3 regions of the Pseudomonas sp. B22129 genome follow, and region 1 is predicted to be linked to each of the others. Evidence: predicted binding sites of a transcription regulator. Region 1 holds the regulator's gene; each other region holds the start of a gene.

What was found. Region 1 encodes FliA, which starts transcription of late flagellar genes. Its sites were predicted from a motif close to CTAAAGTTTNNNNNNNNNNNGCCGNTAA; they were not measured.
Region 2: AB4P94_RS21035 (methyl-accepting chemotaxis protein) is a predicted target of FliA. The motif match lies at 6,600-6,627, and genes of this name have one in related genera.
Region 3: AB4P94_RS05820 (methyl-accepting chemotaxis protein) is a predicted target of FliA. The motif match lies at 5,604-5,631, and genes of this name have one in related genera.

What each region holds. Positions count from the first base shown of each region.
Region 1 covers NZ_CP162592.1:3,324,818-3,335,230, forward strand. Annotated here, with positions in the region: gene flhB (flagellar biosynthesis protein FlhB) at 1-551, shown strand, start outside; gene AB4P94_RS15310 (cold-shock protein) at 718-918, shown strand; gene AB4P94_RS15315 (cold-shock protein) at 952-1,161, shown strand; gene AB4P94_RS15320 (IS110 family transposase) at 1,524-2,471, shown strand; gene flhA (flagellar biosynthesis protein FlhA) at 2,643-4,757, shown strand; gene flhF (flagellar biosynthesis protein FlhF) at 4,769-6,085, shown strand; gene fleN (flagellar synthesis regulator FleN) at 6,190-7,023, shown strand; gene fliA (RNA polymerase sigma factor FliA) at 7,020-7,760, shown strand; gene AB4P94_RS15345 (chemotaxis response regulator CheY) at 7,929-8,303, shown strand; gene AB4P94_RS15350 (protein phosphatase CheZ) at 8,322-9,110, shown strand; gene AB4P94_RS15355 (chemotaxis protein CheA) at 9,122-10,413, shown strand, end outside.
Region 2 covers NZ_CP162592.1:4,551,147-4,561,559, forward strand. Annotated here, with positions in the region: gene glgA (glycogen synthase GlgA) at 1-496, opposite strand, end outside; gene AB4P94_RS21010 (D-2-hydroxyacid dehydrogenase family protein) at 978-1,931, opposite strand; gene AB4P94_RS21015 (alpha/beta fold hydrolase) at 1,958-2,959, opposite strand; gene AB4P94_RS21020 (YqaA family protein) at 3,003-3,446, opposite strand; gene AB4P94_RS21025 (DUF411 domain-containing protein) at 3,451-3,897, opposite strand; gene AB4P94_RS21030 (SRPBCC family protein) at 3,998-4,456, opposite strand; gene AB4P94_RS21035 (methyl-accepting chemotaxis protein) at 4,547-6,541, opposite strand; gene AB4P94_RS21040 (aldo/keto reductase) at 6,686-7,681, opposite strand; gene AB4P94_RS21045 (LysR family transcriptional regulator) at 7,801-8,712, shown strand; gene AB4P94_RS21050 (cupin domain-containing protein) at 8,709-9,614, opposite strand; gene AB4P94_RS21055 (carboxymuconolactone decarboxylase family protein) at 9,717-10,277, shown strand; gene AB4P94_RS21060 (acyl-CoA dehydrogenase family protein) at 10,318-10,413, shown strand, end outside.
Region 3 covers NZ_CP162592.1:1,290,537-1,300,949, reverse strand. Annotated here, with positions in the region: rRNA gene AB4P94_RS05850 (23S ribosomal RNA) at 1-773, shown strand, start outside; rRNA gene rrf (5S ribosomal RNA) at 929-1,044, shown strand; rRNA gene rrf (5S ribosomal RNA) at 1,154-1,269, shown strand; gene AB4P94_RS05835 (TonB-dependent siderophore receptor) at 1,424-3,919, opposite strand; gene AB4P94_RS05830 (FecR domain-containing protein) at 4,004-4,960, opposite strand; gene AB4P94_RS05825 (sigma-70 family RNA polymerase sigma factor) at 4,950-5,465, opposite strand; gene AB4P94_RS05820 (methyl-accepting chemotaxis protein) at 5,746-7,626, shown strand; gene AB4P94_RS05815 (SRPBCC family protein) at 7,666-8,124, opposite strand; gene AB4P94_RS05810 (amino acid adenylation domain-containing protein) at 8,121-10,413, opposite strand, start outside.

The sequences.
Region 1 (10,413 bases):
TGTGGATGGCCTGCGGGCTGATCATCATTGCCGCCGTGGACGCACCGATCCAGCTGTGGGAGGCCCACAAAAAACTGCTGATGACCAAGCAGGAAGTGCGCGACGAGCACAAGGATCAGGAGGGCCGGCCTGAGGTCAAGCAGCGCATTCGCCAGCTGCAGCGCGAAATGTCCCAGCGCAAGATGATGGCGGCGGTGCCCGACGCCGACGTGGTCATCACCAACCCGACCCACTACGCCGTGGCCCTCAAGTACGACCCGGAAAAGGGTGGCGCGCCGATGCTGCTGGCCAAGGGTAGTGACTTCACCGCGCTGAAAATCCGCGAAATCGCCGTGGCCAACGACATCCTGTTGCTGGAGTCGCCGGAGTTGGCGCGGTCGATCTTCTACTCCACCGATCTGGACCAGGAAATCCCTGCCGGCCTGTACCTCGCCGTGGCGCAGGTATTGGCCTATGTCTATCAAATCCGCCAATACCGCGCGGGCAAGGGCAAGCGCCCGGATCCGCTCAAGGATCTGCCGATTCCGCCGGAATTGCGCCGCGACGCCTGATTTTCTGCGTTTGAGCTACGCTCAGACCGGCAGAATTGACACCGTTCCATTCGTCTGAAACCCCGCCCTGACTGTCAATGTTGACAGTAGCCAGCGCCACCGCCTCGCGGTTCCATGACGCCAGACACCTGCGCACATGCAGTCACTAGATGCAGAGGACAGTGCCATGGAAGCAATGACAGGCACCATTAAGTCGTATGACCGGAGAACCGGCGAGGGCTTCATTGTGCTCGATGGCGAGCGCGAGCCGGTACGGCTGGACCTCAAGAGTTCGGAGGGTGTTTGGCTGAAAAAAGGCCAGCGTGTGCAATGCGCCAGAATCCACCGCCCCAAGGGTGTTTTTGCATTCGGCGTCAGGCTTATCTAACGAATTTTCGAATGAAAAGGCAGGAGGGCAGACATGGCGACCGGCACAGTGAAGTGGTTCAACGAGGCCAAGGGGTTTGGGTTTATTCTCCAGGACGACGGAGGGCCTGAGGTTTTTGTGCACTATTCGGCAATCAATGCCCATGGATTCAAAAAGCTGAGTGAGGGGCAAAAAGTCCAATTTGACGTGACTCAAGGCCAAAAAGGCCCTCAAGCCGAGAACGTGCAACCTTCCCCGCAATGATTGTTCCCACGCTCTCGCGCAGGAACGCACCCCGTGACGTTCTGCGTCACCCTTCCTGAATCAACCCCGAACCCAATGTGGGAGCTGGCTTGCCTGCGATGCAGACACCTCGGTCTTTCAGACACATCGAGTAGATGCCATCGCAGGCAAGCCAGCTTGTATGCTAGGACTTGAAGGGAGGAGGAGGGACAAAGCCAGATTCTGACTGTTGGCGCAGTACAGACCGTGGGAGATTTCGCCCCTCCTCCTTTCACCCAAGCGCCGATAAAGAATGCATCTGGCTATGACCGACGATAGGAACAAGCCTGCGCCTCTGGGTGAGCCCTTCAAGTGCTCAAAACCTTAGCCCGGAGGAAGTCACTATGGCAATGCCAGTTCCCGTCTCCAAGCCGATTGTTGGTATTGATGTCGCAAAAAATGAATTGGTGATTTATCACGCCGATCTCGATCTTTTGGAAGCAATCCCGAATACCAAAGCCGCTATCAAAAAGTGGCTGAGGGCTTTACCAGGCAGCGTTGCTATCGCCATTGAGGCCACCAACACCTACCACTTGGAGTTTGCTGATCTGGCCTATGAAGCTGGCTGCGTTATCTACATGGTCGGTGGTTATGAACTCAGTCATTACCGCAAAAGTGTGAAGGTTCGTGCCAAAACTGATGCCCTGGATGCCCAATTACTAGCACGGTATTTGCGAAAAGAAGCCGACGAGCTTCACCCCTGGACACCGCCGTCCCCTCTTTATCGCCAACTGTTAAGCCTTTTCCGCCGCCGTGCCGCCCTGGTTCAAGCTCGCGTTAGCCTGACGCAAAGCTGGGCGAATGAACCGCTGTTGAAGGCCTCTTTTGCCGAGCAAATGAAGTCGATGCAAAGACTTGAAGGATTGATCGAAAAAATGATCAGCGATCGACTGAAAGAGGCTGGGTTACTGGGCCAACTCAAACGTTGCATGAGCGTTGAAGGTATCGGTTTTTTGACCGGGGCTCGCTTGATTACCAGCTTCCAGCGAGGGGACTTTAGAAACGCGGACGCATTTATCGCTTTCTTGGGTATGGACTTGCGCGTCTCCAAGTCCGGGCAGAAAGATAATCGGCGCAGTTTAAGCAAGCGCGGCGACTCAGAAGCGCGGCGCCTTCTGCATAACGCAGCAATGGCGGCTAGCCGGACTGCAGCATGGAAGGAGTTTTACCAGGCGCAGCGGGCACGGGGATATAGCACCACTCAGGTACTGGTAATGTTGGCTCGCAAGCTTGCTCGGGTGGTATTTGCCTTGCTGAAAGGGCAAAACGAATACCAACCGAAGGTTGGTTGAGGGTTGCCCCCAACCATAGAATCTCCCACAGATGAATCGGTTACCCCTCGACGATCGTCGCCCTGAAACCAAAGTTGGAAGGCTTCTTGCAATACCGCCTTCAAGACGCCCCTCGGCGTCAAAACTTTGCTTCAAGGAACACGAGGAATACCGGTGGTAGATCGCTCTCAAATGCTCAGCACGGCCCGTGGCACCCTGACTGACCTGTCGCGGGGCAACCTGGGTGTGCCGTTGTTGTTGCTGGTGATGCTGGCAATGATGATGTTGCCGATGCCGCCGTTCCTGCTCGACGTGTTCTTCACCTTCAACATTGCCCTGTCCGTCGTGGTACTGCTGGTGTGCGTATACGCCCTGCGGCCGCTGGATTTCGCGGTGTTTCCGACCATTCTGCTGGTGGCCACCCTGCTGCGGCTGGCGTTGAACGTGGCCTCGACCCGTGTGGTCATGCTCCACGGCCAGGACGGCCACGCCGCCGCCGGCAAGGTGATCCAGGCCTTTGGTGAGGTGGTGATCGGCGGTAACTACGTGGTCGGTATCGTGGTGTTTGCGATCCTGATGATCATCAACTTCGTGGTGGTCACCAAGGGCGCCGGGCGCATTTCCGAGGTGAGCGCGCGGTTTACCCTGGATGCCATGCCCGGCAAGCAGATGGCCATCGACGCCGACCTCAACGCTGGCCTGATCGATCAGAACCAGGCCAAGTCCCGTCGCCTGGAAGTCGCCCAGGAGGCCGAGTTCTACGGTTCGATGGACGGTGCGAGCAAATTCGTGCGCGGTGACGCCATCGCCGGCCTGCTGATTTTGTTCATCAACCTCATCGGCGGCATGGCGGTCGGTATCTTCCAGCACGGCATGACCTTTGGCGATGCGGGCAAGGTGTACGCTTTGCTGACCATCGGTGACGGTTTAGTGGCGCAATTGCCATCACTGTTGTTATCTACAGCGGCGGCCATCATGGTGACCCGTGCTTCGGGCTCCGAAGACATGGGCAAGCAGATCAGCCGCCAGATGTTCGCCTCGCCAAAAGCGTTGGCTGTGGCAGCGGGCATCATGGCGATCATGGGCATCGTGCCCGGCATGCCGCACGTGTCGTTCCTGAGCATGGCGGCCATGGCGGCCGGCGCGGCCTACCTGTTCTGGCGCAAGCAAAATGCGGTGAAGGTGCTGGCGCAACAAGAGATCGCCCGCCAGCAGGATTTGCTGCCGTCTCCGGCCCGTGCCCAGGAAACCAAGGAGTTGGGCTGGGATGACGTGACCCCGATCGACATGATCGGCCTGGAAGTGGGCTACCGCCTGATTCCGCTGGTGGACCGCAACCAGGGTGGCCAACTGCTCGCGCGGATCAAGGGCGTGCGCAAAAAACTGTCGCAGGACCTGGGTTTCCTGATGCCCACCGTGCATATCCGCGACAATCTCGACCTGGCGCCCAGCGCCTATCGCCTGACGCTGATGGGCGTGATCCTGGCCGAAGCCGAGATCTACCCGGACCGCGAGCTGGCGATCAACCCCGGCCAGGTGTTCGGTACGCTTAATGGCATTACCGCCAAAGATCCGGCTTTCGGCCTGGAAGCGGTGTGGATCGAAGTCAGCCAGCGCAGCCAGGCGCAGTCCCTCGGTTACACCGTGGTGGACGCCAGCACGGTGGTCGCCACCCACCTCAACCAGATTCTGTACAAGCACTCCCACGAGCTGATCGGCCACGAGGAAGTCCAGCAATTGATGGGTTTGCTGGCCAAGGCCTCGCCAAAACTGGCCGAAGAACTGGTGCCGGGCGTGCTGTCGCTGTCGCAATTGCTCAAGGTGTTGCAAGCCTTGCTGGCCGAGCAGGTGCCCGTGCGCGACATCCGCAGCATTGCCGAGGCCATCGCCAACAATGCCGCCAAGAGTCAAGATACTGCCGCTCTGGTGGCTGCGGTGCGTGTCGGCTTGTCCCGCGCCATCGTGCAAAGCATTGTAGGCGTTGAGTCTGAGCTGCCTGTGATCACCCTGGAGCCAAGGTTGGAACAAATATTGCTCAACAGTATTCAGAAGGCCGGGCTTGGCCAGGAAGAGGGCGTTCTGCTGGAACCAAGCATGGCTGAAAAACTGCAGCGTTCGTTGATCGAAGCCGCTCAGCGTCAGGAAATGGCGGGCCACCCGGTGATTCTGCTGGTGGCAGGCCCGGTTCGAGCGATGTTGTCGCGGTTTGGTCGCCTGGCAGTTCCGAATTTGCACGTTTTGGCTTATCAGGAAATTCCTGACAACAAGCAAGTGACTATCGTCGCGACAGTAGGGCCCAACGGCTGAGGTAGTGGGTTATGCAAGTTAAGCGTTTTTTCGCCGCCGATATGCGTCAGGCCATGAAACTGGTACGTGATGAGCTGGGCGCCGATGCCGCGATTATCGGAAACCGCCGCATTGCCGGCGGTGTCGAGCTGACGGCTGCCCTGGATTACACGCCCCAGGCCTTGGCGCCGCGCGTGCCGAACATGGAGCTCGAAGACGAGCTGCGCAAGACCGCTTCGCGCATTGTCTCGGCCCAGGCTGAACTGAGCATGCGCGGCGACAGCGATGCCACCACCAATCGCCAATTGTTCGCCGGGCTGCCGCTGACGGCGTCCGAGCCTTTGGTCGAGCCAACGTTCAAAGAACCGCCACGTCCTGCTGCGCCAGCCCCGGCCGCTGCGGTTGACCAGCGCGTGTTCGATTCGATGCGCTTTGAACTCAACGGGTTGCGCGAACTGCTGGAAGTGCAGCTTGGCTCGCTGGCGTGGACCCAGCTGCAAGGCAGCAAGCCTGCACAAGCCAACCTGTGGCGCCGCCTGCAACGGATCGGCCTGTCCGGCCCATTGTCCCGCGACCTGCTGGCGCTCACCGCCGAAGTTGAAGAGCCGCGCCAGGCCTGGCGTATGCTGCTGGCCCACTTGGCGCGCATGATCGTCACCCCGGAAATCGAACCCCTGGAAGAGGGCGGTGTAATCGCCATGGTCGGCCCCGCCGGCATGGGCAAGACCACCACCCTGGCCAAGCTGGCCGCGCGTTACGTGCTTAAATACGGCGCGCAGAATATCGCGCTGGTGAGCATGGACAGCTACCGCATCGGCGCTCAGGAACAGCTCAAGACCCTGGGCCGTATCCTCAACGTGCCGGTGACCCACGTCGACCCGGGCCAGTCCCTGGCCAATGCCCTCGACCCGCTGCTGCGCAAACGCGTGGTGCTGATCGATACCGCCGGCCTGCAAGCCAGCGACCCGGCCTTGCGCATGCAACTGGAAAGCCTGGCCGGGCGTGGCATCAAATCAAAGAATTACCTGGTGCTTGCAACCACTAGCCAGAAACAGGTTCTTACCGCTGCGTACCACAGCTACAAGCGCTGCGGCCTGGCCGGTTGCATCCTGACCAAGCTCGACGAAACCGCGAGCCTGGGTGAAGTGTTGAGCCTGGCGATCAGCCATGAATTACCGGTTGCTTACCTGACTGACGGCCCGCGGATTCCGGATGATCTGCATCTGCCGCGCCGTCATCAGTTGGTCAGCCGTGCCGTCAGTGTGCAAATGCAAGAAGAGCCTAGCGAGGAAGCGATGGCTGACATGTTCGCGGACCTTTACCACAACCCGGCAAAACGGGTCGGTTGAGGGCAGTGAACACCGTGAAAAGTATCTACATCGATGGTCTGCAAGCGATTCACGCGGCCAAGCCATGTAGCCTGCGTCTAAGCAAGACAAGGTAAAGAAATAAAATGGGCAGCATGCATCCCGTACAGGTGATCGCGGTGACCGGCGGCAAAGGTGGCGTCGGGAAAACTAACGTGTCAGTGAATTTGTCCCTGGCCCTGGCAGAGCTTGGCCGTCGCGTCATGCTGCTGGATGCTGACCTGGGGTTGGCGAACGTCGACGTTTTGCTGGGGCTGACACCCAAACACACCCTCGCCGATGTGATCGAAGGCCGCTGTGAGCTGCGCGATGTGCTGCTGCAGGGGCCAGGCGGCATTCGCATCGTGCCGGCGGCGTCGGGCACCCAGAGCATGGTGCACCTGAGCCCGGCGCAGCATGCCGGCCTGATTCAGGCATTCAGCGATATCGGCGACAACCTCGACGTGCTGGTGATCGACACCGCCGCCGGGATCGGCGAGTCCGTGGTCAGCTTCGTGCGCGCGGCGCAGGAAGTGTTGCTGGTGGTGTGCGATGAACCCACCTCGATCACCGACGCTTACGCCCTGATCAAACTGCTTAACCGTGACTACGGCATGAACCGCTTCCGTGTGCTGGCCAACATGGCCCAAAGCCCGCAGGAAGGGCGCAACCTGTTCGCCAAGTTGACCAAGGTCACGGATCGCTTCCTCGATGTCGCCTTACAATACGTCGGCGCAGTTCCGTATGACGAGTGTGTGCGCAAGGCCGTGCAAAAGCAGCGTGCGGTCTATGAAGCGTTCCCTCGTTCGAAGTGCGCACTGGCGTTCAAGGCCATTGCCCAGAAGGTCGATACCTGGCCGTTGCCTGCCAACCCGCGGGGGCATCTGGAGTTTTTCGTCGAGCGTTTGGTGCATCAGACGAGCGCAGGACCGGTGCTATGACATCCAGCGGCTACAACCTTTACAAAAAGTCGGCACGTGACAGCCAGGGCGAACTGATCGAGCGCTATGCGCCCCTGGTCAAGCGCATTGCCTATCACTTGCTGGCACGCCTGCCCGCCAGCGTGCAGGTGGAAGACCTGATCCAGGCCGGCATGATCGGCCTGCTCGAAGTGTCGACCAAATACGACGCGAGCAAGGGTGCGAGTTTCGAGACATATGCGGGTATCCGCATCCGTGGCGCGATGCTCGATGAAGTGCGTAAAGGGGATTGGGCGCCGCGTTCGGTACACCGCAACACGCGAATGGTCAGTGACGCGATTCGCGCAATTGAAGCAAAAACCGGCCGTGACGCTAAAGATCATGAAGTTGCGGCCGAACTCCAATTGAGTCTCGACGATTACTACGGGATTTTGAACGATACCTTGGGCAGCCGCCTGTTCAGTTTCGACGACCTGTTGCAGGACGGCGAACACGAAGGGCTGCACGAGGACGGCGCGAGTGCACATCTCGAACCGTCGCGCGACCTGGAAGATGAACGTTTCCAGGGGGCGTTGGCGGAGGCGATTGCCAATTTGCCGGAGCGTGAGCGACTGGTGCTGGCGCTGTACTACGACGAAGAGCTGAACCTCAAGGAAATCGGTGAGGTCCTGGGGGTCAGCGAATCGCGTGTCAGCCAGCTGCATAGCCAGTGCGCAGCCCGCTTGCGGGGACGATTGGGAGAGTGGCGCGCGCGCTGACAGGCAGTGTGGGGACACTGCAGACGCTACCGCGAAGGCTTCACGTTTTCGCGGATCAGTTCCGTGGTGCCCTGGGCAGTCCTTTTTGTGTAACGCCTGTTGATTGAAATGGCGCGTCCAGGTGCTGGGCGCGTTTAAGACTGCTTGGAGGTCGAATTGGACAAGAACATGAAAATCCTCATCGTTGATGACTTCTCAACGATGCGGCGGATCATAAAAAACCTGTTGCGTGACCTTGGGTTCACCAACACGGTCGAGGCGGATGACGGCATTACGGCGATTCCGATCCTCAACAGCGGGAGCATCGACTTTCTGGTAACCGACTGGAACATGCCGGGCATGACCGGTATCGACCTGCTGCGCCACGTGCGTGCGGATGAAAAGCTGCGCAGCCTGCCTGTGCTGATGGTGACCGCTGAAGCCAAGCGTGAACAGATCATTGAAGCCGCCCAAGCCGGGGTCAACGGTTACGTGGTCAAGCCGTTCACGGCGCTGGCACTGAAAGAGAAGATCGAAAAAATCTTCGAACGCATCGGTCATTGATGCTGCCACGGGGGCGCTATGGAGCATAACGAAACGTCACAGGGAGACTTTGAGTCGACCCTGAAAAAGCATGCTCACCAGTTGGTTGAAAGCCTTGAAAAAGGCCAGTTCGGCGACGCGGTGCAGTTGATCCATGAGCTCAACCAGACCCGTGACCGCGGCCTGTATCAGGAAGTGGGCAAGCTCACACGCGAGCTGCACAGTGCGATCGTCAATTTCCAGATTGACCCGCATATGCCCCAGGCCGAAGAGATTTCGCAAATCACCGACGCGACCGAACGCCTGTCCTATGTGGTCAGGCTGACTGAAGCGGCGGCCAACCGCACCATGGACCTGGTGGAAAACGCCACGCCGCTGGTCAACGGTATGGCCAACGAAGCCCAGGCCCTGAGTGTTGACTGGGGCCGCTTCATGCGTCGGGAAGTGGGCGCTGAAGAGTTTCGTGAGCTGGCGCGTCGGGTCGACAGTTTTCTGTCGCGCAGCGAGCAGGAAAACCGCACGGTTTCCAGCAACCTCAACGACATTCTGCTGGCCCAGGATTACCAGGACCTCACCGGTCAGGTGATCAAACGCGTGACCCAACTGGTCACCGAAGTGGAAAGCAATTTGCTCAAACTGGTGCTCATGGCTGGCCAGGTCGATCGTTTTGCCGGTATTGAACATGACCGCGCGGCGATCCTCTCGGAAAAAGATCCAAAAAAACATCTCGCCAAGGGTGAAGGTCCGCAGATTCATGCCGATAAACGTGAAGACGTTGTATCCGGGCAAGACGACGTAGACGATTTGTTGTCCAGTTTAGGCTTCTAAGGAGCACCCACATGAGCTTCGGCGCCGATGAAGAAATCCTTCAGGATTTCCTTGTAGAGGCCGGCGAAATTTTAGAGCAGTTGTCCGAGCAACTGGTCGAGCTGGAAAGCCGACCGGATGATGCGAACCTGCTCAATGCAATTTTTCGCGGTTTTCACACTGTAAAAGGGGGCGCCGGCTTCCTCCAGCTCCATGAGCTGGTGGAGTGCTGCCACATCGCCGAGAACGTGTTCGACATCCTGCGCAAGGGTGAGCGCCACGTTGATTCGGAATTGATGGACGTGATTCTCGAAGCACTGGATGCAGTCAACGGCATGTTCAGCGAAGTGCGCGAACGTGCCCCGATCACCGCGGCTACCCCGGAACTGCTGGCCGCCCTGGCGCGCCTGGCAGAACCCGCCGACACCTCGACGCCGGTTGCCGTTGCAGCCCCCGCGCCGGTGGTGGAAGCCGAGCCGGATGTGACCGACAGCGAGTTCGAACAGCTGCTCAACTCCCTCAGCGCGGTCAAGGCCGAAGCTGAAGCGCCGCGTGCGCCGGTTGCTGCGCCGACCAGCGAAGACATTACCGACGCAGAATTTGAATCCCTGCTCGACCAGCTGCATGGCAAAGGCCAGTTCGCGGCTGACGCCGTGGCCCCTGCCGCAGCCACCGAAGCGCCTGCCGCTTCGGCCAACACCGACATTACCGACGACGAATTCGAAGCATTGCTCGACCAACTGCACGGCAAAGGCACGTTTGTGGCCGAAGCCTTGCCGGAAGTTGCAGCCACCGCCGCCGCGCCGGCGGCCAGCTCTGCGCCTGCACCTGCCGGCGACGGGTTGATCACCGATCACGAATTCGAAGCCCTGCTCGACGAATTGCACGGCAAAGGCAAGTTCACCGAAGTGGCCCCGGCGGCTGCGGTTGCCACGCCAGCACCGGTCGCCGCCAAAGCCGCCGCGCCAGTGGCCGCCAAGCCAGCCCCGGCACCTGCTGCGGCCCCCGCTGCGGCGCGTGCAGCTGCTGCACCGGTGGCCGAAAAACCGGCCAGTGAAGCCGAAACCACCGTGCGCGTTGATACCGCACGCCTGGACGACATCATGAACATGGTCGGCGAACTGGTGCTGGTGCGTAACCGCCTGGTGCGCCTGGGCCTGAACAGCGGCGACGAAGCCATGCAAAAGGCCGTGTCGAACCTCGATGTGGTCACCGCCGACCTGCAAACCGCGGTGATGAAAACCCGGATGCAGCCGATCAAGAAAGTCTTCGGCCGCTTCCCACGGTTGGTTCGCGACCTGGCACGCCAGCTCAAGAAAGAAAT
Region 2 (10,413 bases), 1.2 Mb from region 1:
GGTTGGCGGCCATGTCGGCAGCCGCCAGGCCCAGGCGGGCGAAGCGGATATGGTTGTCCGGCCAGTCGCGCCCGTTGTTGGCGCCGTAAGGCGTACCTTCACGCTCGTACAGTTCAGGGCAGATCAGCACATAGATGACCAGGCCGTCCTTGAGGTCCATGCGCCCGATCTTGCACGGCGGCAGCGCGGCGTGGCCACCCAGCTCACCGATGATATGGATCGGGTTGTCGCTTTCCATCACCTGCGGATAGCCCGGGATCAGCACGCGCACGTCATGCAGGTGCGCCATGGCTCGGGGCAGGGCAGCGGAGACGTCGCCCAAGCCGCCGGTTTTCACAAGGTCGGCGAACTCGGAGGTGACAAACAGCACTTTTTTACGATTAGGGTTCTGACTCACGATCGGCCGCACAGTGTTGGGCAGGTCGGCCAACGATGTCGGTCCCCCTGCCGCCTGACTAAAACGCTCTCCCTGAGTATCTACAGCGGCACTGATCATAATTCACTCCCATCTGTTGGTCGGCTAATGGCCCGCTGCCATTGGCTCCGATTGGCCACATCCTGCGGCCAGACGCACAAGCGCTATCACAAGCTGGCAAGGCGTATGCCAGTTGCACGCAAAGCGGAAAAAGATTGGATGGACGGCATTTTGGCGTCAACGACGTGTGCACGCCCTACCTGAAACTGGACCTACGGCAGAGTTCGAAAGTTTCGATTTTTTGCGGGGTTTTTGTTTTGGAACGGACCCATCGGTCATGAGTCTAGGACAGATCCCAGAGCCTGCAGGGTTTCTGAGCGATTTTTGTAGGACAAAATACTTGTAACAAGAGTCAAGCTGGTTATTAGCACGGACGATGACGATCTTGCCGGTGCACCGGAACAACCCACGCGGGAGCGCTTCGCACTCCAACGCAGGGCAAGCCTGCTCACCACAGAGACAGCGTTCACCTCTACAGTGCGGTTTGCCCTGCGTTGGTGCGTCAGCCGAGCACGCGAATGGGCGCCTTATTCGCCCACGCTTGAATGTCTTCGATCATCTGCTGATAGAACTGCCGGTAATTCTGCTCGCTGACATAACCCACGTGCGGAGTGGCCAGCACATTGGGCAGGCGGCGGAACGGGTGGTCCACCGGCAGCGGCTCTTGGGCATACACGTCCAGTGCTGCGCCCGCCAGCCGCCCAGCGGACAGCGCCTCCACCAACGCCTGCTCATCCACGATCGGCCCGCGTGCCGTGTTCACAAGACGCGCTGTCGGCTTCATCCAGCTCAATGCCTGGGCATCCACAAGGCCGCGGCTGCGATCGCTGAGTACCAGGTGAATGGTCAGAATGTCGGCCTGTTCAAACAGGGCCTTCTTGCTGACCCAAGTCACCCCCGACTCGGCCGCACGCGCAGGTGTCAGGTTTTCACTCCAGGCAATCACGCGCATGCCGAACACCTGGGCAAACTGCGCAACCTTCTGGCCAATGCTGCCCAGCCCGAGGATGCCGAGGGTCTTGCCATACAGATCACCGCCCAGGCCCACCTGCCAATCACCGGCGCGCAGGGAATTGGCTTCAGCCAGCAGGTTGCGGGTCGAGGCCATGATCAGCGCCCAGGTCAATTCGGGGGCTGCCTGTTTATAGCTGTCGGTGCCGCACACCTGGATGCCCAGCGCCTTGGCAGCGGCGATGTCGACGGCCGCATTGCGCATGCCGCCGGTTACCAGCAATTTCAGGTTTGGCAGGGCTTGGAGCAAGGGCTTGTCGAAGGTCGAGCGTTCGCGCATCACGCAAATCACGTCGAACCCCTGCAAACGCTCGGCCATCGTGGCGGTATCCGCCGGGTAATCGTGAAGAAAATGCACCTGGCCAACGGGCGCCAGGACCGACCAGTCCACGACGCCACGGGCTACATTCTGCCAATCATCAATGACTGCGATCTGTATCGACATTCACGCGTGCCTCGAAAAAGGTTGGATTAAAGGGCATTCAAACCCTGCAACAACGCCTGATGAAACCGGGCCGGTTCTTCCATCTGCGGCGCATGCCCCAAGCCCGGGAATTCCACCAGGGTGGCATGGGGGATCAGTTTGGCGACTTGCTTGCCCAGCACGTCGTAGTGACCGAGCCTGGCCTTGACCGCAGGCGGTGCGATATCGCTGCCGATGGCGGTGGTGTCGGACGTGCCGATCAATAGCAGCGTGGGCATCTGCAAGTCCTTGAACTCGTAGTACACCGGCTGGGTGAAGATCATGTCGTAAATCAAGGCCGAGTTCCATGCGACTTGGGTATGCCCCGGGCCTTTGTTCAGGCCGGCGAGCATGTCGACCCAGCGGTCGTACTCAGGCTTCCAGCGGCCCACGTAATAAGTGTTGAGTTCATACTGACGAATACCTTCGGCGCTGAGCTTGAGCTCGCGCTCATACCATTGGTCAACGCTGCGATAGGGCACGCCCAGCGCTTTCCAGTCTTCCAGGCCGATAGGGTTGACCAGCGCCAGTTGCTCGGTTTGCGCGGGGTACAGCAGCGCATAACGTGTCGCGAGCATGCCGCCGGTAGAGTGGCCCACAATCGTGGCTTTTTGAATGCCGAGTTTCTCCAGCAATTGATGGGTGTTGAGCGCCAGTTGCTGGAAGCTGTACTGGTAGTGCTCGGGCTTGCTGGACGTGCAGAAGCCGACCTGGTCCGGCGCGATCACCCGGTAACCGGCGTCGCTCAGGGTTTTGATCGAGGCCTCCCAGGTCGCACCGCAGAAATTCTTGCCATGCATCAACACCACGCTGCGCCCGTTGGCTTTGCCGCTGGCCGGGACGTCCATGTAGCCCATTTGCAACGATTTGCCTTGGGACTGGAAATTGAAATGCTCGACGGGGTAGGGGTATTTGAAGCCTTGCAGCTCAGGGCCATAGGTGGCGGCTAACACAGGCGCGGCGCTGGCGGTCAGCAGGCCGGCGACGCAAAAAGCGCGGAATAGAGGCATAAAAGGGCTCCAAATGGGATGCCCGGATGCTGTTGCGAGGGGATTAAGTGGGGATTAACACCCACTGCAGGGTCAGGGCTGCCAGCACGCCGTAACGCAGGGCTTTGGCGAAGGTGACCAGCAACAGAAAGCGCCAGAGCGGTTCACGCATGACGCCAGCGACCAGGGTCAGCGGATCACCGATGATCGGCACCCAACTGAGCAACAACGTCCAATGCCCCCAGCGCTCGTAATGCCTGCGTGCCTTGTCGAGTTGTTTGGCGCTGACCGGAAACCAGCGTCGCTCCTTGAAGTGCTCGACCCAGCGCCCCAGCCACCAATTCACCAGCGACCCCAGCACGTTGCCCAGGGTGGCCACGCCCAGCAGCAGCCACAGGCTGTAGTGCCCGCTGAGCAAAAGCCCGACAAGCACGGCTTCCGACTGCAACGGCAATAGGGTCGCGGCGCCAAATGCGGCGGCGAACAGCCCGAGGTAACCCGCCAACATGTCTTCAGTGCGCCGGGTAGTCGGCCACCACCACGTCTTTACCGTCACGTGTCAGGCCGATCACCTGGTAGGCATCGCTGCGTCCTTCCACTTCCATGCCAGGCGAGCCCAGTGGCATGCCCGGTGCGGCAATACCGATCAAATCGTCGCGCTTGCGCAGTGCCAACACTTGCTCGGCGGGTACGTGGCCTTCGACGAATTTGCCGTCGATCACGGCGGTATGGCACGAGCCCAGGCGTGGCGCGACGCCGAGGCGCTGCTTGACCGCGCTCATGTCGGCTTCCACGTGGTCGTTGACCTTGAAACCGTTGCTTTGCAGGTGGCTGATCCATTTTTTGCAGCAGCCGCAGTTGGCGTCGCGGTGCACGTCGATGGAGATCAGGTCGGCGGCCTGGGCCAGGGTGGTGGTGAAGAGGGCGGTGAGCAGGGCCAGTCGCAATGGGGTTTTCATGGGAAGGGGCTCGTGAATCGAAAGAGGCCGCGATCATGACGGCCTCATCGCAAGCTAGCCAGCTTCCACAGGGGCGAGGCGTGTCAGGAATGTTTCAAGATTATACGAAGCCTGTATGTTCCAGGCGGTGCTTGAGCTGGTCCAGGGCGATGGCGGACAGCTCCACCATGCGTTCATGCAGGGTGGCCAGTTGCAACTCGGTTTCATAGGTCAGCACGCGCTTGAACAGCGTGCCGCCACGATGGGGCTGCAGGAAGTAATGGATGGAGCCATCCACGGCCAGGGAGGTGAACACGGTTTTGAATTCTTGCGCTGGCTTGGCGACCTGCACCCGGTAACTCATGGGCACGCGCACACCCAGCAGGTCGATGACTTCGGTAAAACGGGCGCCTGCCGGCAGTGAACCGGTGGTGCCCGTGTCGGCGCTGAGGGAGGTGGGGTGCCATTCGTGCCAGCGATCGGGCTGGGTCACGTAGTTGTAGACCACCTCGATGGGGGCTTCGATAAAGCGTTCCTGGCAGATCCGTTCCAAGCGGACTTGATGCTCGACAGCGTGCATGACACACCTCCTGTGTAGCGAGATATCATCCAGTGAACTGTCAGAATAGTCCCACTCCCGCGCATTGCACGGGAGTGTTTCAGTAATTTATCACTGCACCTTGAAACGGCTCATCAGCGTGATCACCCGGCCATTGGCGTCCAGCAGGCTGCGCGTGTTGGTTTCAGTCGCGTGGCCGCTTTCCACCAATTCCTCAACCATGTGCCGGATCTGCACCATGCTGCGGTTGATCTCCTCGGTCACTGCGCTTTGTTGCTCGGCGGCGGTGGCGATCTGGGTGCTGAGGTTGTTGATATGGCTGACGGAGCCGGCCATCTCGTCCAGGCCCGTATTCACCCGCGCCGTGGCGTCGGCCGCCGATTGGCAGCTCGCCTGGGTGTTTTCCATGGCCGCGACCGACGAACTCACGCCGGTGGTCAGGCGCGCGAGCATCTCGTTGATCTGCGAGGTGCTGGCCTGGGTGCGGGCAGCCAGTGCACGCACTTCATCCGCCACCACCGCAAACCCGCGGCCTTGCTCACCCGCACGGGCGGCTTCGATTGCCGCGTTGAGCGCCAACAGGTTGGTCTGGCCGGCAATCGCACCGATTACCCCGAGGGTTTCGGTGATGCGCGCAGCATCCTGGCGCATGGCTTCCACGGTGTGGGTGGCGCTGGACACCTCACCAATCAACGCGCTGACGCTGGTTGACGCTTCACCCACCACCACCCGGGAGCGGTCGGCGTGCTCGTTGGCGCGCTGGGTAAACGCGGCCGTTTCAGCGGCATTTTGCGCGACGGTGTCGGCGGTCGAGCTCATTTCAGTGATGGCGGTCACCGTTTGGTCGGTTTCCGAGGCATGCCGCACCAGAATCTGATTGGTGTGCGCCGAGGTCTGCTGCAGTTGCGCAAGGCCTGAAGACATGGCCCCCGTGGCCTGGGTCACTTCGCCGATCAGGTTTTGCAGGTAGACGATAAAACGGTTCACCGAGTGGCCGATGGCGCCCAATTCGTCTTCGGCGCGAATGGTAATGCGCCGCGTCAGGTCGGCATCGCCCGCAGACAGCGCGTCGATATTGGTCTTCAGCGACTTCATGCGCTGCACCAGTTGGCGGATGGCATAGGCCGCGAGCAGCACCAGCAGCAACACCATCGGAATCTGCAGCAGGGCCAGGGTGCCGAGCACGTCATCACGCTGGGCGGTGATCAGCGAGGTGGGCAGGGCGGTGGCGAGGAACCACGGCGTGCCTTCGATCGGGCGCAGGTAGAACGTGCTGGCCACGCCGCCGTTGTCGAATTCGCTGCGCTGCAATCCTTGGTCGCGGTGGGCCAGGGCTTTGCTGACCTGGGCGGCAAACGCCGAAGTGCCGGCCAGTTCGCTGATGTTCTTGAGCACCACCGGCCCACTGATGCGCGAACTGTTGCTGATGATTTTGCCGTCGCCTTCGACGATCAGCATTTGCCCGCCAATGTCTTTCTCTTTGCTGGCCACCAGGTCGTTGAAGAAGCCCAGGGTTACGTCGATGGTGGAAACGCCGTAGGCCGCACCGTCACGCTGGATCGCCATGGCGCAGTTGGTGCGCGGCTCCTGGCTGGCATCGTCTTTATAGGCAGCAGCCCAGGCACATTGGCCGGCCGGCGAGGCAAGGCCGCCCTTGTACCAACTCTGATCGTAGTAGTTCGGCGCAGCGTCGCTGTTCCAGAAGGTGTTGACCGCCAGCTTGCCCGAGGCATCACGGTGCCAGAAGGTGCTGTGCTTGTTGCGTCCAGGCGTGCGCTGGTTGGGCAACGGCCAGATGCCGCCGCCGAACACTTTCAGTTCGCCGTATTGGTCGACCAGGCCAGGCAGGACCTTGTCGATGGCATCGCTGTCGAGCAGGGGAATGGTTTGGGTGATGCTGCGTTGCTGGGCCTGGACCTTGTTCAGTTCGCCCTTGATCCGCTCGGCTACTTCGGCGACGCGGTTAAGCACCACCTGTTCTTCGGTGTGGCGCAACGTGGGCGCGACCAGTTGGCCAATGCCTACGACGGTCAGCACGAGTAAAACCAGGACGAACAGCACCAGAAACAGGGTGTAGCGGGCTTGGATGGAGCGCAGTGGGGGCATGGGGGTCGTCCTTACGAAGCGTTTATTATGAACGCGGCTTTGTTAGAGCTTCGTAGGGCTATCGGCGCAGGGAGAAAGAGCTTTAGGTACCATCGTGCAAGAAAGTGGGAGCGCCGTGTGGCGGCGCTCCCGACGTGAAAACCGTCAGATGCCCAGCATCGTCATCACCGCCTCGGGGTAGCGCAAACCTGCGGTGGCGTCGGTGGGGAAAATGGCGTCGAGTGCCGTCAGTTCCGTCGCGTTGAGCGCTACTGAAACGGCCGCCACATTTTGTTCCAGGTATCTGCGCTGCTTGGTCCCGGGAATCGGGATGATGAAGTCTCCCTGGGCCAATACCCATGCCAGCGCCAGTTGGCCGGCGGTGACGCCTTTGTCTGCCGCCAGCGCCTGCACCTGTTCCACCAGCCGCAGGTTTTTCGCAAAGTTTTCGCCCTGAAAGCGCGGGCTGGAGCGGCGGTAGTCATCGGCGTCGAAGTCGTCCGGGCTTTTCAACGCGCCGGTCAGAAAGCCACGGCCCAGTGGGCTGTAGGGCACGAAGGCAATTCCCAGGCGTTGGCAGGCGGCGAGGCAACCGTTGTCTTCCTGGTCGCGGCTCCAGAGCGAGTATTCGCTTTGCAACGCGCTGATGGGGTGCACCTTGTGCGCGCGCTCCAGTGTGGCGGCGGACGCTTCGCTCAAGCCTAGATAGCGCACCTTGCCTTGTTTGACCAATTCGGCCATGGCGCCGACGGTTTCTTCGATGGGCACCTGCGGGTCGATGCGGTGCTGGTAATACAGGTCCAGGGTTTCCACGCCAAGGCGTTTGAGGGTGCCGTTGATTGCATCGCGGATGTACGCCGGGCGACCGTTCACGCCTCGCAGTGAGGGGTTGGCCGGGTCGCGCAGGATGCCGAACTTGCTGGCCAGGAAGACCTGGTCACGTTTGCCCGCAATGGCCTTGCCGATCAATGTTTCATTGGTGTGGGGGCCGTAGATATCGGCGGTGTCGAGGAAGTTGACCCCCAGTTCGAGTGCGCGGTGCAACGTGGCAGTGGCTTCTGCGGTGCCCGTGGCGCCGGTATAGAAATCCGACATGCCCATGCAGCCGAGGCCGATGGCACTGACGAGGGGGCCGTTTTTACCGAGTTGACGGGTTTGCATGGGTTCAGCTCCTGAGGGGTGGGAAGGCCTCCATTGTTATCCTCGACAAAAGCTGGATAAACCGGCTAAAAATACTATCACTGTTCGTAATATCTAAATAATTCGTGCGGGAGCCACTCTTGGACCGTTTCAACGCGATGCGTGTGTTTACCCGGATTGTCGAATTGGGCGGGTTCGCCAAAGCGGCCGACAGCCTGCAGTTGCCGAGGGCGTCGGTGACCATCCTGATCAAACAACTGGAAGCCCACCTCGGCGTGCAGCTGCTGCAGCGCACGACGCGTCAGGTCAGCCCAACGCTGGACGGCGCGGCGTACTACCAGCGTTGCGTACAGTTGCTGTCGGATCTGGAGGAAACCGAAGCGGTGTTTTCCGCCAGCCGCCAGAACCCGCGCGGCACCTTGAGCATCGACATGCCCACGGGGATCGGCCGGCTGATCGTGATTCCGGCACTGCCGGCGTTCACGGCGCGCTACCCGCAGATCGAACTGGAGATCGGCCTCAACGACCGTACGGTAGACCTCATTCGTGAGGGTGTGGACTGCGTGCTGCGCGGTGGGCTCGCGCTGGATGAATCCTTGGTCGCACGGCCGTTGGCGATGATGGATCAACTGACCCTGGCCAGCCCCGGTTACCTTGAACGCTTTGGCACGCCCAGCGCATTGGACGATCTGGCGGGGCATCGCATGGTCGAATACGTTTCCAGCGTCAGCGGCAAACGCTTTGGCCTGGAGTTCCATGACGCGGGCGGGCTGCGTGAGGTCGACTTGCCGAAGACGGTGGCGGTCAACAGTTCCGAGGGGTATTTCGCGGCGTGCGAGGCCGGTTTCGGGTTGATTCAGGCCCCGTATTATCACGCCCGGCGCCAACTGGCGCAGGGCACACTGGTGGAAGTACTGGCCCGGCATGCCCCACCCAAAATGGCATTGACCGCGCTGTACCCGCCCCATCGTCAGTTGTCACAACGGGTAAGGGTTTTCATCGATTGGTTGGTCGAACTCTGCGCCACGCCAGGCACAGGCCTGCAGCGCTAAGCCTGGGCTTTGCGATAAGCCCCCGGCTGCTGCCCGGTGACTTTATGAAACGCACGGGTGAACGCGGCCACCGACTGATAACCCACCGCCAGCGCTACATCCGCCACGGTCTGGTCGTTCTTGAACAGTTGGCAAGCGTGGCGGACACGCATCATCAGCAGCACTTGCCCCGGCGATTGGCCGCACAGCTCATTGAAGCGCTTGAAAAATGCCGAGCGTGACAACCCGGTACAGGCGGCCATGCTCTCCAGCGTCCAGGGCTCTGCCGGGCGGGCGATCAACTGTTCCAGGAGTTTGGCGAACGCCGGTTGCCGGCCCAGCGCGGCAAGGCCGCCAAGGTCTGCATTGTCGAGCACCTGCTGGCGCAACACATACAGAAACAGCAAATGGCAAAGACGTTCGAGCAAGGCCGGGGAGGGCGCGGGGGTACGTTCGCATTCCTGCAGGATCAGCTCAAACAGGTTACGCGCAGCGGCCAGTGACGGGTCGCCGGCGCGCAGGATGATCCAGGCGGGCAGGGTGTCGACAATCATTGCCGACAACCCGGACTGGAAATGGAAGAAACCGCAGACCAGGCCCACGCCATCGTTTGCGGTGGTATCCAGCGCCAGCATCGGGCGGCGCGGGCAGTCCCGGGCACCTGCTGCCGTGGGTTCGCCAGACAGTCGGTACGCCAAGTCACGCAACAGAAACACCGCGTCACCATTGTTCAGGTGCTGCGGGGTCGATTCGCCGTCGATATGCAGCCAGCATTCGCCCTGCACGATCAGGTGAAAACTCGCACTGGCCAGACCGTGGGTGCTCGCATGCCAGTCGCCGCAATAGCGGCCCACATGGAACAGGCTGGTGTTGAGTTCAAGGCTGTCTAATAACCAATCGACAAGTGCACTGGACGAATTCATCTAATGGAAAGACTCAAGAGCAAGTAATCGCTACTTTAGCCTATTGAGGCGTTTTTTTATAACCAACAGACTGGATGCACGAACCCATCAGGAGACCACTCCATGTCCCGTGTACCGTTGCTCACCCCTGAAACCGCGCCCGCAGCGGCCAAGCCCTTCCTCGAAAACGCCTTGAAGGGCTCGGGTTTCATTCCCAACCTGCTCGCCGTGCTGGCGAATGCTCCGGCTGCGCTGGAAACCTACATCACCGTTTCGGGCCTCAATGGCAAATCCGACCTGAGCCTGGCTGACCGCGAAGTGGTGCAACTGATTGCCGCCACCACCCACGGTTGCGACTTCTGTGTCGCCGGCCACACGGCCGTGGCGCGCAACAAGGCCAAGCTGCCGGAAGACGTCATTGAAGCCTTGCGCCAGCATGGCGAATTGCCCAACGCGCGCTACGAGACACTCGCGGCCTTCACGCGCGAAGTGATCGCCACGCGTGGGGACGTCAGCGACGCAGGTTTCGAGGCATTTCGCGCCGCCGGCTACACCGACGGCCACGCACTGGAAGTTATTTTGGGCGTGAGCCTGGCAACCCTGTGTAACTTCGCTAACGTGTTTGCCCGTACGCCGTTGAACCCGGAACTGGCGCAATACCGTTGGGAAAAACCGGCGAGCTGAACGGGCATTGGCCTACCTGCTGTAAAAAGGAGAAACATGAATGCTTGACCCAATCTTGAGCCGCTGGCTCGATGTTCAAGCGCAGGCCCTGGATGTGGGCAGTTGCGATCCACAGGAAGTGCTGCCACGGTTGGCA
Region 3 (10,413 bases), 2.0 Mb from region 1:
TGAAGCGTGGACGCCAGTCTGCGTGGAGCCATCCTTGAAATACCACCCTGGCAACTTTGAGGTTCTAACTCAGGTCCGTTATCCGGATCGAGGACAGTGTATGGTGGGTAGTTTGACTGGGGCGGTCTCCTCCTAAAGAGTAACGGAGGAGTACGAAGGTGCGCTCAGACCGGTCGGAAATCGGTCGTAGAGTATAAAGGCAAAAGCGCGCTTGACTGCGAGACAGACACGTCGAGCAGGTACGAAAGTAGGTCTTAGTGATCCGGTGGTTCTGTATGGAAGGGCCATCGCTCAACGGATAAAAGGTACTCCGGGGATAACAGGCTGATACCGCCCAAGAGTTCATATCGACGGCGGTGTTTGGCACCTCGATGTCGGCTCATCACATCCTGGGGCTGAAGCCGGTCCCAAGGGTATGGCTGTTCGCCATTTAAAGTGGTACGCGAGCTGGGTTTAGAACGTCGTGAGACAGTTCGGTCCCTATCTGCCGTGGACGTTTGAGATTTGAGAGGGGCTGCTCCTAGTACGAGAGGACCGGAGTGGACGAACCTCTGGTGTTCCGGTTGTCACGCCAGTGGCATTGCCGGGTAGCTATGTTCGGAATAGATAACCGCTGAAAGCATCTAAGCGGGAAACTAGCCTCAAGATGAGATCTCACTGGAACCTTGAGTTCCCTGAAGGGCCGTCGAAGACTACGACGTTGATAGGTTGGGTGTGTAAGCGCTGTGAGGCGTTGAGCTAACCAATACTAATTGCCCGTGAGGCTTGACCATATAACACCCAAGCAATTTGACTACTCGAAAGAGCATCAGATTGCGGTGTGTGAAGACGAGATGAACCGAAAGTTCGACGTTCACAAAACACTGAAAGCTGTCACATACCCAATTTGCTGAAGCGAGGCATAAGCCACGACTCAGTACCCGAATTTCTTGACGACCATAGAGCATTGGAACCACCTGATCCCATCCCGAACTCAGTAGTGAAACGATGCATCGCCGATGGTAGTGTGGGGTTTCCCCATGTGAGAGTAGGTCATCGTCAAGATTAAATTCCAGAACCCCTGTTTGCTAACGCAAACAGGGGTTTTGTTTATGTAGAAGTCCATGAATTTCACCGGTGCGTTGCTGACGCGACGAACTGGTACACAGAATTTCTTGACGACCATAGAGCATTGGAACCACCTGATCCCATCCCGAACTCAGCAGTGAAACGATGCATCGCCGATGGTAGTGTGGGGTTTCCCCATGTGAGAGTAGGTCATTGTCAAGATTAAATTCCGAAACCCCTGTCTGCTCACGCAGACAGGGGTTTTGTCGTTCAGGGGCCGTAAAAATCGAAACGACTTCGTTAGCCCCCTTCGATGCACACGCAAAAAAACCAGCGCTCCGAGACAGGCGCTGGCTTGGTTTGAACGATAGCGAAATCAGAACTGGTAGCTTACCGTCGCACTAACGTTACGCTCTTCACCCAGGTAGCAGAAGTTCAGGCTGGCACAGGACGCCACATACGTCTCGTTGGTCAGGTTGTTGGCGTTCAAACGTACGTCCACGCCTTTGAACCCGACTTTACCCAAGTCATATCCGACCGAAGCGTCAAACAAGGTATAGGCCGGTACCTTCATCGTGTTCTCGGCGTCTGCCCAGCTATAACCGACGTACCGCACTCCGCCTCCAAACCGCAAACCATCCAGCGCACCGCTATTGAATTTGTAGTCTGCCCACGCCGACGCCATATGACGAGGCGCCTGCGTTGGAGAGTTGCCTTTGTTCTCGATCAGGTTATCCGCAGAGCTCAATGTACTCACCATCGACTTGGAGTATTTGATGTCGGTAAAGGTGTAGCTGCCCAGCAACTTGAGGTTGTCGGTGAGTTGCAGATGCGCCTCCAGCTCAAGGCCTTGTGAGCGAACAGCGCCTACAGCCCGATAGAAGTTTTCCTGAGGCAATTTAGTCGCCAGGTTTTCCTGATCAATGCGAAACCAGGAAGCTGTAAACAGGTTGTCCGTTTCCGGCGGTTGATACTTCAAGCCCGCTTCCCACTGCGTTCCATTGGTCGGCGCAAGAGGATTGCCGGCGCTGTCGGAGTAGGAGTTCGGATTGAAAGACTCTGAATAACTGACATACGGCGCCAGGCCGTTATCAAATAGATACAGCGCCCCCGCACGCCCCGTCAGCTTGGTACGTTTATCGCTGATTTCGGTACCCAAGGGGCGACCCGCTTCAGCAATGCGGTTTTCATCCGACGTCTCTACCCAATCCTGACGCAGCCCGAGTGAGAACCGCCACTTATCCATCTCAATCAGGTCTTGCAGATAAACGCCGGTTTGCTCTAGCCGCCGCAGGTAGCTGGTCGGGTTGTAATAGGAGATAGCAGAATTGCCGTAAACAGGGTTGAACGCATTGATTGGCTGCAACGAACCGCTGCTCCAATCCACCACTGTTTTACGCCGCTGATAGTCTGCCCCCATCAGTACAGTATGTTTAGTCGACCCGGTGAAAAACTCCGCCTGCAGCATGTTGTCGAGGATAAACGCATGCAGCTTCTCATCGCCTCCCGAGTAATAACGGTTCAGTTCATTGTTGGTGGGCGTGGTCCAGCCATAGGCGTACACCTGGTCCAGTTGCACCTTGGAGTCCAGATAGCGGAAGTTTTGCCGTGCGGTAAACACATCATCGAACCGGTGCTCAAACTGATAGCCAAACGACTGCTGGTCACGTTTGTAACCATCAACGCTTGGTTCTCCTTCGAAAAAGTGGCTGGAGATTCGGTTGCCGTTTCGCTGATGCAACGCGCCATCCGCCGGCATACCACCGTGATAGCCGCCGTCAGGGTCATGCTGAAGATAAGCCTGAAGTGTCAGCGAGGTATCCTCGGTAAAGTCGATACTCAGCGTGGGTGCCAGTGCGTAGCGCTTTTCTTTGGTGTGGTCGAATTGAGTGTCGGACTTGTCCGCTAACCCAGTCAGCCGATAGGCGATGCGCTTGTCATCGTCCACCGGCCCGGTGAGGTCAAAACCCATGCCCTGCTGGCCGTGGCTGCCGGCGCTTACCTGAACCTGGTGATATGGCTCGAACAGCGGTTTCTTGCTGGTCAACGCAACCAGGCCGCCGGGTGAGCTGCGTCCATACAGGACGGAAGACGGCCCTTTCAGAATGTCCACGCGCTCGAGAAAATACGGGTCCACCTGCATCGTGCTGTAAGTGCCGCTATCCCCCATGGACTTCAACCCATCAAGGTAGATGTTATCCACAGAGCCATCGTTGAAACCGCGCATGGCTACGTAGTCATAGCGATGGGTCGCACCATAGGGGTTGGTCAGCACGCCAGGGGTGTAGCGCATGGCTTGGGCAACCGTCTGGGAGCCCTGATCGTCCATCTGCTCGCGCGTTACCACGGACACGGTTTGCGACGTCTCCAGCAGGGCGGTGCTGGTTTTGGTGGCGATCTGGCTGTGGGTCGCGTTGTAGCCTTCCGTGCTTCCCAAGGCATTGCCCAGTGCGAAGCCTTTGATATCGGTGGCGGGCAGCGTCAATGTGCTGCTTTCCTGCTGCGCTCGCAGAATAAAACTGACACTGTCCTGCGAATCAGCCCGCAACCCCGAGCCGGTGAGTACATGATCCAAACCCTGTTCGGTCGAGTATTCGCCATGAAGCCCGGCGGATGTGCGGCCCTGAGTCTGCGCAGGTGTGCTGGAAAGGGTAATGCCCGCCTTACGGGCGAACTGATTGAGTACATCACTCAGTGGGCCGGCAGGAATGTCGTAGCGTTGGTTGACCCGCTCAATACCTGCTTGCGCAGCCATAACAGCGATTGGAGCAACGCCAATACCGATGGCACTCGATAACACTGCCGCGCGCACGGCTATGGCCAAAAGAGGATGGGAAGCGTCTGAAGATTCGCGAAGAAAACACACAGTCATGATCAGGGTCCGTTGAGGCCGGTGAAGGCAGATTGAAGGCTTACTGTCTAAGCCGGGCTCACGGAAAAAAGCCGCCAAAAAAAGTCAGGCCAAGTGCTCCAGGCTCACCCACCATCGTGTTCGGTAGCGCACTTGAACGGGCAGTGTTTGAGCGAGCACTGCCAATAGCTTGTCTGTGTCCTCCAGGCGGAAAACACCGGACAACCGCAAGCCGGCGATATCTGCCGAACAGCCCAGGTAGCCATGCCGGTAACGCCCGACCTCAGCAAGGAACTCATCGAGACGTATACCCCGTGTCACGATCAGTCCATCGGCCCAGGCCCCCATATCCATGTCTGGGGAGGGCGTGAGAATGGCCCGACGCTCTTGCACCCGGTAACTTTCACCGGTGTGAACTTGCGTCGACAGCCCATCTGCCCTGTGCGGCGAATGAATAGCCACGTTGCCGCTGACCACGGTTAGCCGCGTGCAGTCTCTGTCCTGACGCACCGCAAAACGCCCGTCGATCCCTTCGAGCACGCTGTGCCGAGTGTTGACTAGCAGTGGCACTGGCGACACAGCACCGCAGGTCACCAGGATTTCGCCGCGAACCAGCGTGATCAGGCGTTCTTGCGAACTGAAGTTCAGATCCACCGCAGTGTCGGTATTGAGCTGCAGGCGAGTGCCGTCCGGCAGTTGAACGCTCCGTCGCTCGCCCGTTGCGGTCGCCAGGTCGGACGTCCAGCGTGGCCAACCGGTAAGGTCTCGACCCATCCAGGCCGCCGATCCCATCAGCACTGCGCCCGACAACACCTTCAGTGCCTGGCGTCGGCCCAAGCCTTGTGCGCTGTTTTCCAGCGCCGCCTGCGCTCCGGGAATCGTCGTCAACTGGCTGCTCAACTCCTGTTGCAGAGCCTGCACCCGTTGCCAGGCCAGCTCATGTTCACCGTGAGCTGCGCGCCAGTGTTCGCACTGCGCCTGCAGGCGCACGTTGGCACGGTTATTACGCAAGCGCAGTGCCCAACTGATGGCCTGCCTGACCACCAAAGGGTCAGGTTTCATAACGCACGATGTAGCAGTGATAGAGCGCGTCTGCGACGTACCTTTCTACGGAGCGCAGCGAAACACCCATCTGTTGCGCAATCTGTTTGTAGGTAAGCCCGTCACACTGAGCCAATAGAAACGCCTTGCGTACTTTCGGCCTCAACCCGTCCAACAGGCGGGAGATTTCCTCCAGAAGCTCCAGCACCAACGCACGCGCTTCCGGGCTGGGGGCTAACGCTTCAGGCAGGTGGGCGATTGACTCGAGATAAGCGCGTTCGATTTCCTCGCGCCGCCAATGATCAATCACCAAGCCTCGGGCGATGGTACGCAGGAAGGCGCGAGGTGCCTTCAACTCAAAGCGTTCGGTCTTCTGCAGGAGGCGTACAAAGGTGTCCTGCGCAAGGTCTGCGGCATCGGCGGCGTTGCCCAGGCGGCTGCGCAGCCACGTGTGGAGCCAGTTGTGATGGGTGCTGTAAAGCGTCTGCACAACACTTTCACACGAAATGTACTCAGAAGACGGCATTCAAACAGGCCTGGCTAAACGCCACAAATGATAATTAGTCGCATTGTCTGAAAGGCCGAAGGATTTTGCAACTCTGAGCCGCAGAGTGCGACCGTTGGTCGGTATCCCACGTAAAAAATAGATGCTTCTCACAATTTTCTAAGATTTGCCGAGATGTGGCCGAAAGCCTGATGAGCCATGCGCGCACCGAAATAGAGCAGCCGACAGAGCTTGCCTATCCCGTTACATGGAATGTTCCACTCGGCACGCTCATCCCCCTTTGGCAAAAGAAGTCGATGAAATGAATCTCAAGTTCAGTCATAAAATTCTGTTGGCCGCGTCAGGCGTTGTGGTTTTGGCCTTCGCGTTATTCACGCTCTACAACGACTACCTGCAACGCAGCACCATCAAGCAAAACCTGGAGTCGTCCATTCAGCAATCCGGTGAGCTCACCGCCAGCAGTGTGCAGAACTGGCTCAGTGGCCGAATCCTGGTGCTGGAAAGCCTGGCGCAGAACGTTGCTCATCAAGGCAGTGGTGCCGACCTTCCAGGGTTGGTTGACCAGCCTGCTTTCACTTCGAACTTCCAGTTCACCTATGTCGGCCAAACCAACGGCGTGTTCACGCAACGCCCGGATGCCAAGATGCCTGACGGTTATGACCCACGTCAGCGGCCTTGGTACAAACAAGCCGTCGCCGCCGATAAAACCATGCTGACGCCGCCTTACATGGCAGCAGTGGGTGGGCAGATCGTAACCATCGCCTTGCCGGTCAAGAAAAACGGTGAGCTGTTGGGTGTCGTAGGCGGTGACCTGAGCTTGCAAACCCTGGTGAAGATCATCAACTCGGTCGACTTCGGCGGCATCGGCCACGCGTTTCTGGTCAGTGCAGATGGGCAGGTCATCGTCAGCCCTGACCAGGATCAGGTGATGAAAAACCTGAAGGACATCTACCCGGGTTCTAGCGTGCGCATTGAGAAGGTCAATCAGGATGTTGTCCTCAATGGCAAGGATCGTATTCTTTCGTTTACCCCGGTCAGCGGTCTGCCGGGTGCAGATTGGTACATCGGTCTGTCGATCGACAAAGACAAAGCCTACGCGCCACTCGGTAAATTCCGCACCTCGGCATTGATCGCCATGTTGATCGCGGTGGTCGCGATTGCCGTGTTGTTGAGCTTGTTGATTCAAGTACTGCTGCGCCCGCTCACCACCATGGGCGTCGCCATGCAGGACATTGCCCAGGGCGAAGGCGATTTGACTCGCCGCCTGGATGTCACCAGCAAGGATGAGTTTGGAGAAGTAGGCAGTGCCTTCAACCAGTTCGTCGAGCGTATCCACGCCTCCATTTCCGAAGTGTCTTCGGCAACACGTCAGGTACACGAACTGTCCCAGCGCGTGATGGCGTCCTCCAACGCCTCGATCATCGGCTCGGACGAGCAAAGTGCGCGCACCAACAGTGTCGCAGCGGCGATCAACGAGCTCGGCGCCGCCACGCAGGAAATCGCGCGTAACGCCGCAGACGCTTCGCAGCACGCCAGCGGTGCCAGCGAGCAGGCTGATGATGGGCGCAAGGTGGTGGAGCAAACCATCCTGGCGATGTCGCAGCTGTCGCAAAAAATCAGCTTGTCCTGTACCCAGATCGAAACGCTCAACGCGAGCACCGACAACATTGGCCACATCCTCGATGTGATCAAAGGTATCTCCCAGCAAACCAACCTGTTGGCGCTCAACGCCGCGATCGAAGCCGCGCGTGCCGGGGAGGCCGGGCGTGGCTTCGCCGTGGTGGCCGATGAAGTGCGCAACCTGGCCCACCGCACCCAGGAGTCCGCTGAAGAAATTCACAAGATGATCACGTCGCTGCAAGTGGGCTCGCGTGAAGCCGTGACCACGATGAACGCAAGCCAGACCTCCAGCGAAGAAAGCGTTGAAGTGGCCAACCAGGCGGGTGAGCGCCTGGTCAGCGTGACGCAGCGAATCGTCGAGATCGACGGTATGAACCAGTCGGTCGCTGCCGCCACCGAAGAGCAGACCGCCGTAGTGGAAACCCTTAACGTCGATATTAATCAGATCAACCTGCTGAACCAGCAGGGTGTCGCCAACCTCAATGAAACGCTCAAGGACTGTGATGCGCTTTCCCAGCAAGCCAGCCGATTGAAGCAATTGGTCGACAGTTTCAAGATCTGACCAGGGTTGTGCAGGGGCGAGGTCTCTCGCTCCTGCTGATCAGCCGAGTATCTGGCGAACGCTCTCCAACGCAGTGTCGATGAAGCCCTGCGCAAACCTTTCAAACTCGGCTTGCGTCATATCGACGGGCTCTCCGATAAGGGTCCAGGTCGCCTTCGAGCGCCTTGGTTCCAACGCTTCCACACGCATGGCAGCCCACAGCCGGGCGATACCCAAGGTGTTGTAGAGCGTGGTCCATGTCATGCACATGGCCTCTTCATCTCGGCTGTTGAGTTGCTCTACAACGCAATGGCCATCGCGGAAGTTTTTTTTGCGCAGTGCTCCTATACCCACACCGGTCATTTCGATGTGCGAAAGGGCAGGAATGAAGGCATCGAACCCCGCGAAATTGCCTACCAAATGCCAAAGGCCCGCGGCCTCGCAGGCCACTTCAATAGAGGCCACCACCGGTGTGCCTTGTGGGTTACGAATTAATGTATCGGGTTGCAACGGTTTCATGAGCGGGTCCTGGAGGCGGGCCGGAGAAAGCCAATGGCCTTGAGGTGTTCGCAGCCTTTGAGCAGCAGCGCCGGGCTTTGTTGCGGGTACTGCTCGCCCATCGCTTCCACAGCCCGGCGTGCGTTTTCGTGGCAAATCATGGCGGTGTCGCCGATATCTTCGGCGAGGTCATTCAGGTAGAAACCGACCACGCCAAACATCGCGTTATCGGGCCCTACCGTTCGCAGGGCTTTCTGCCAATGTTCGACGCTCACCCGCTGGAAGCAGTGGCCGGCCTGATGGAATGCATCGAGGTAGTCATCCCAGCTCAAGGGGTGTGGGTTGTGCAGGTTGAATATGTTTCGCCCCACGGCAAAGTGGCTGCATTGAAACGCAACGAAACGGGCAAAGAAGTCCACCGGCATCAAATCGAAGTTGGCCTTCAGGCTGGGAACCATGCCGAGTTGCAGCGAACCTTTAAGCATCAGCATCAAGCGGTTGTTGTGCGGCTGGCAGACCCCGCTGTCACTGTTGAAGGCGATGTTCCCCGGGCGATGAATGTTTACCCAGGCCCCTTGTTCGGTCGCTCGCCCCAACAACCGCTCGGCAACCCATTTGGAGAGGTTGTAGCCATTCTTGAGATAAAGCGGATGGGTCGCGACGGCTGGCGCTTCAAGGATGTTGCCGCAGGCATCGATATGGCTGCAGGCCGATAGTGTCGAGATGAAGTTGAAGACTTTTTTGCAATGGGTTTCACACAGGCGCAGGCACTCAAGCACCGGATCGACGTTGTCCCTGGCCAGCGACGCGTAGTCCAGCACATGGTTCACCCGCGCCGCGTTATGCACCAACACGCCGTGGCTTCGCGCGAGATGGTCATATACATCCTCGGTCAGGCCCAGGCGGGGCAGGCTGATGTCGGCGGCGTAGACTTGCACCCGCGCGAGGTCCAGATGTTCCAGGCGGTTCTCATGCAACGCCTGAGTAAAACGAGCCATCGCCGAGCAGCCCGGTCGCTCTCGCACCAGGCAGGTGACTTGTTGCGCGCCGGCCGCCAACAACGCCTGGACGATATGCACCCCGACAAAGCTGTTGGCGCCCGTGACAATCACTTTGCAGGGGTCGCCTGCGTGCGCTTCATCCAGCATTTCGAGGCTCAATGGCTGCGCCGCATCCTTTTCCATCTGGCCTGACGGCACGTTGGGCAGCGCTCCATCTTCGATCAAGGCGCTGAGCGTACGAATCGTCGGCGCTTCAAAGAAACGGCTCAACGAGATACTGCGGCCAAATTGCTCGCGCAATCGCAGCAACAGGGTCGACAGCAAGATGGAGTGGCCGCCCAGATTGAAAAAGCTGTCATCGATGCCAATATCTGCGTCAGGCACGCTCAACAACTCGCCCCACAACGCCACCAGCCGCGCTTGCATCGGTGTCAGCGCCGAGTGGCGCGCAGCGACAGGCGAGGCGTGTACCGGCATGGCCAGCAATGCCTGGCGGTCGATCTTGCCGTTGTGAGAGCAAGGCATCGCGGGCAGTTCGGTCCACACATGAGGGTACATATAAACCGGCAGCCGCTCCCGGGCATGCTGCTGCAGACTCGCCAGCGTGGCACCCGGCTCGGGCTGGGCAACAAAGCTGAAAATCCTGCGGTCCGCATCGATCACCACGACGACTTGGCGAAACAATCGGCTGCCGCGCAGGCATTGCTCGATCTCTCGGGGTTCGACCCGAAAGCCATGGATCTTCACCTGATCATCTCGCCGCCCGCCCAACTCGATCCCTTGCGTTGTCCACATCGCCTGATCGCCACTGCGGTACGCCGATAGCAAACTGCCGTCTGGCAGCGTTAGCCTGATGAAAGGATTGTCGGCTTGCTGCACAACGTTCACATATCCCAGGCTGACCCCAGGGCCGACGATGTACAGATCCCCCATGACCTCTTCATCCACCGGCTGCAGGTCATCATCGAGAATCAGCACCTGGCTGTTGGCGATGGGGCGGCCCAGGTTGCGGTTGCTGTCACCGGGCCGGAACCTTCGGTGAGTGACCAGCACCGTGGCTTCCGTGGGCCCGTAGAGGTTGTGCAATTGGCACTGGCTCGCCAACCGTTCGATCACCAGCGGCTCGCAGGTGTCTCCGCCCGTCAACAGGTGGGTCAGGCCCAACGGTTGATCCATTGGCAAAATGCCCAGCAGTGCCGGCGGCAGAAATCCGTGGCTCACACGTTGCTGGCGAATCAGGTCGATCAGTTGCCGAGGATCGTGCCGCTGATCTTCGCTTGGCACGATCAATTCGGCACCGGCGATCAAG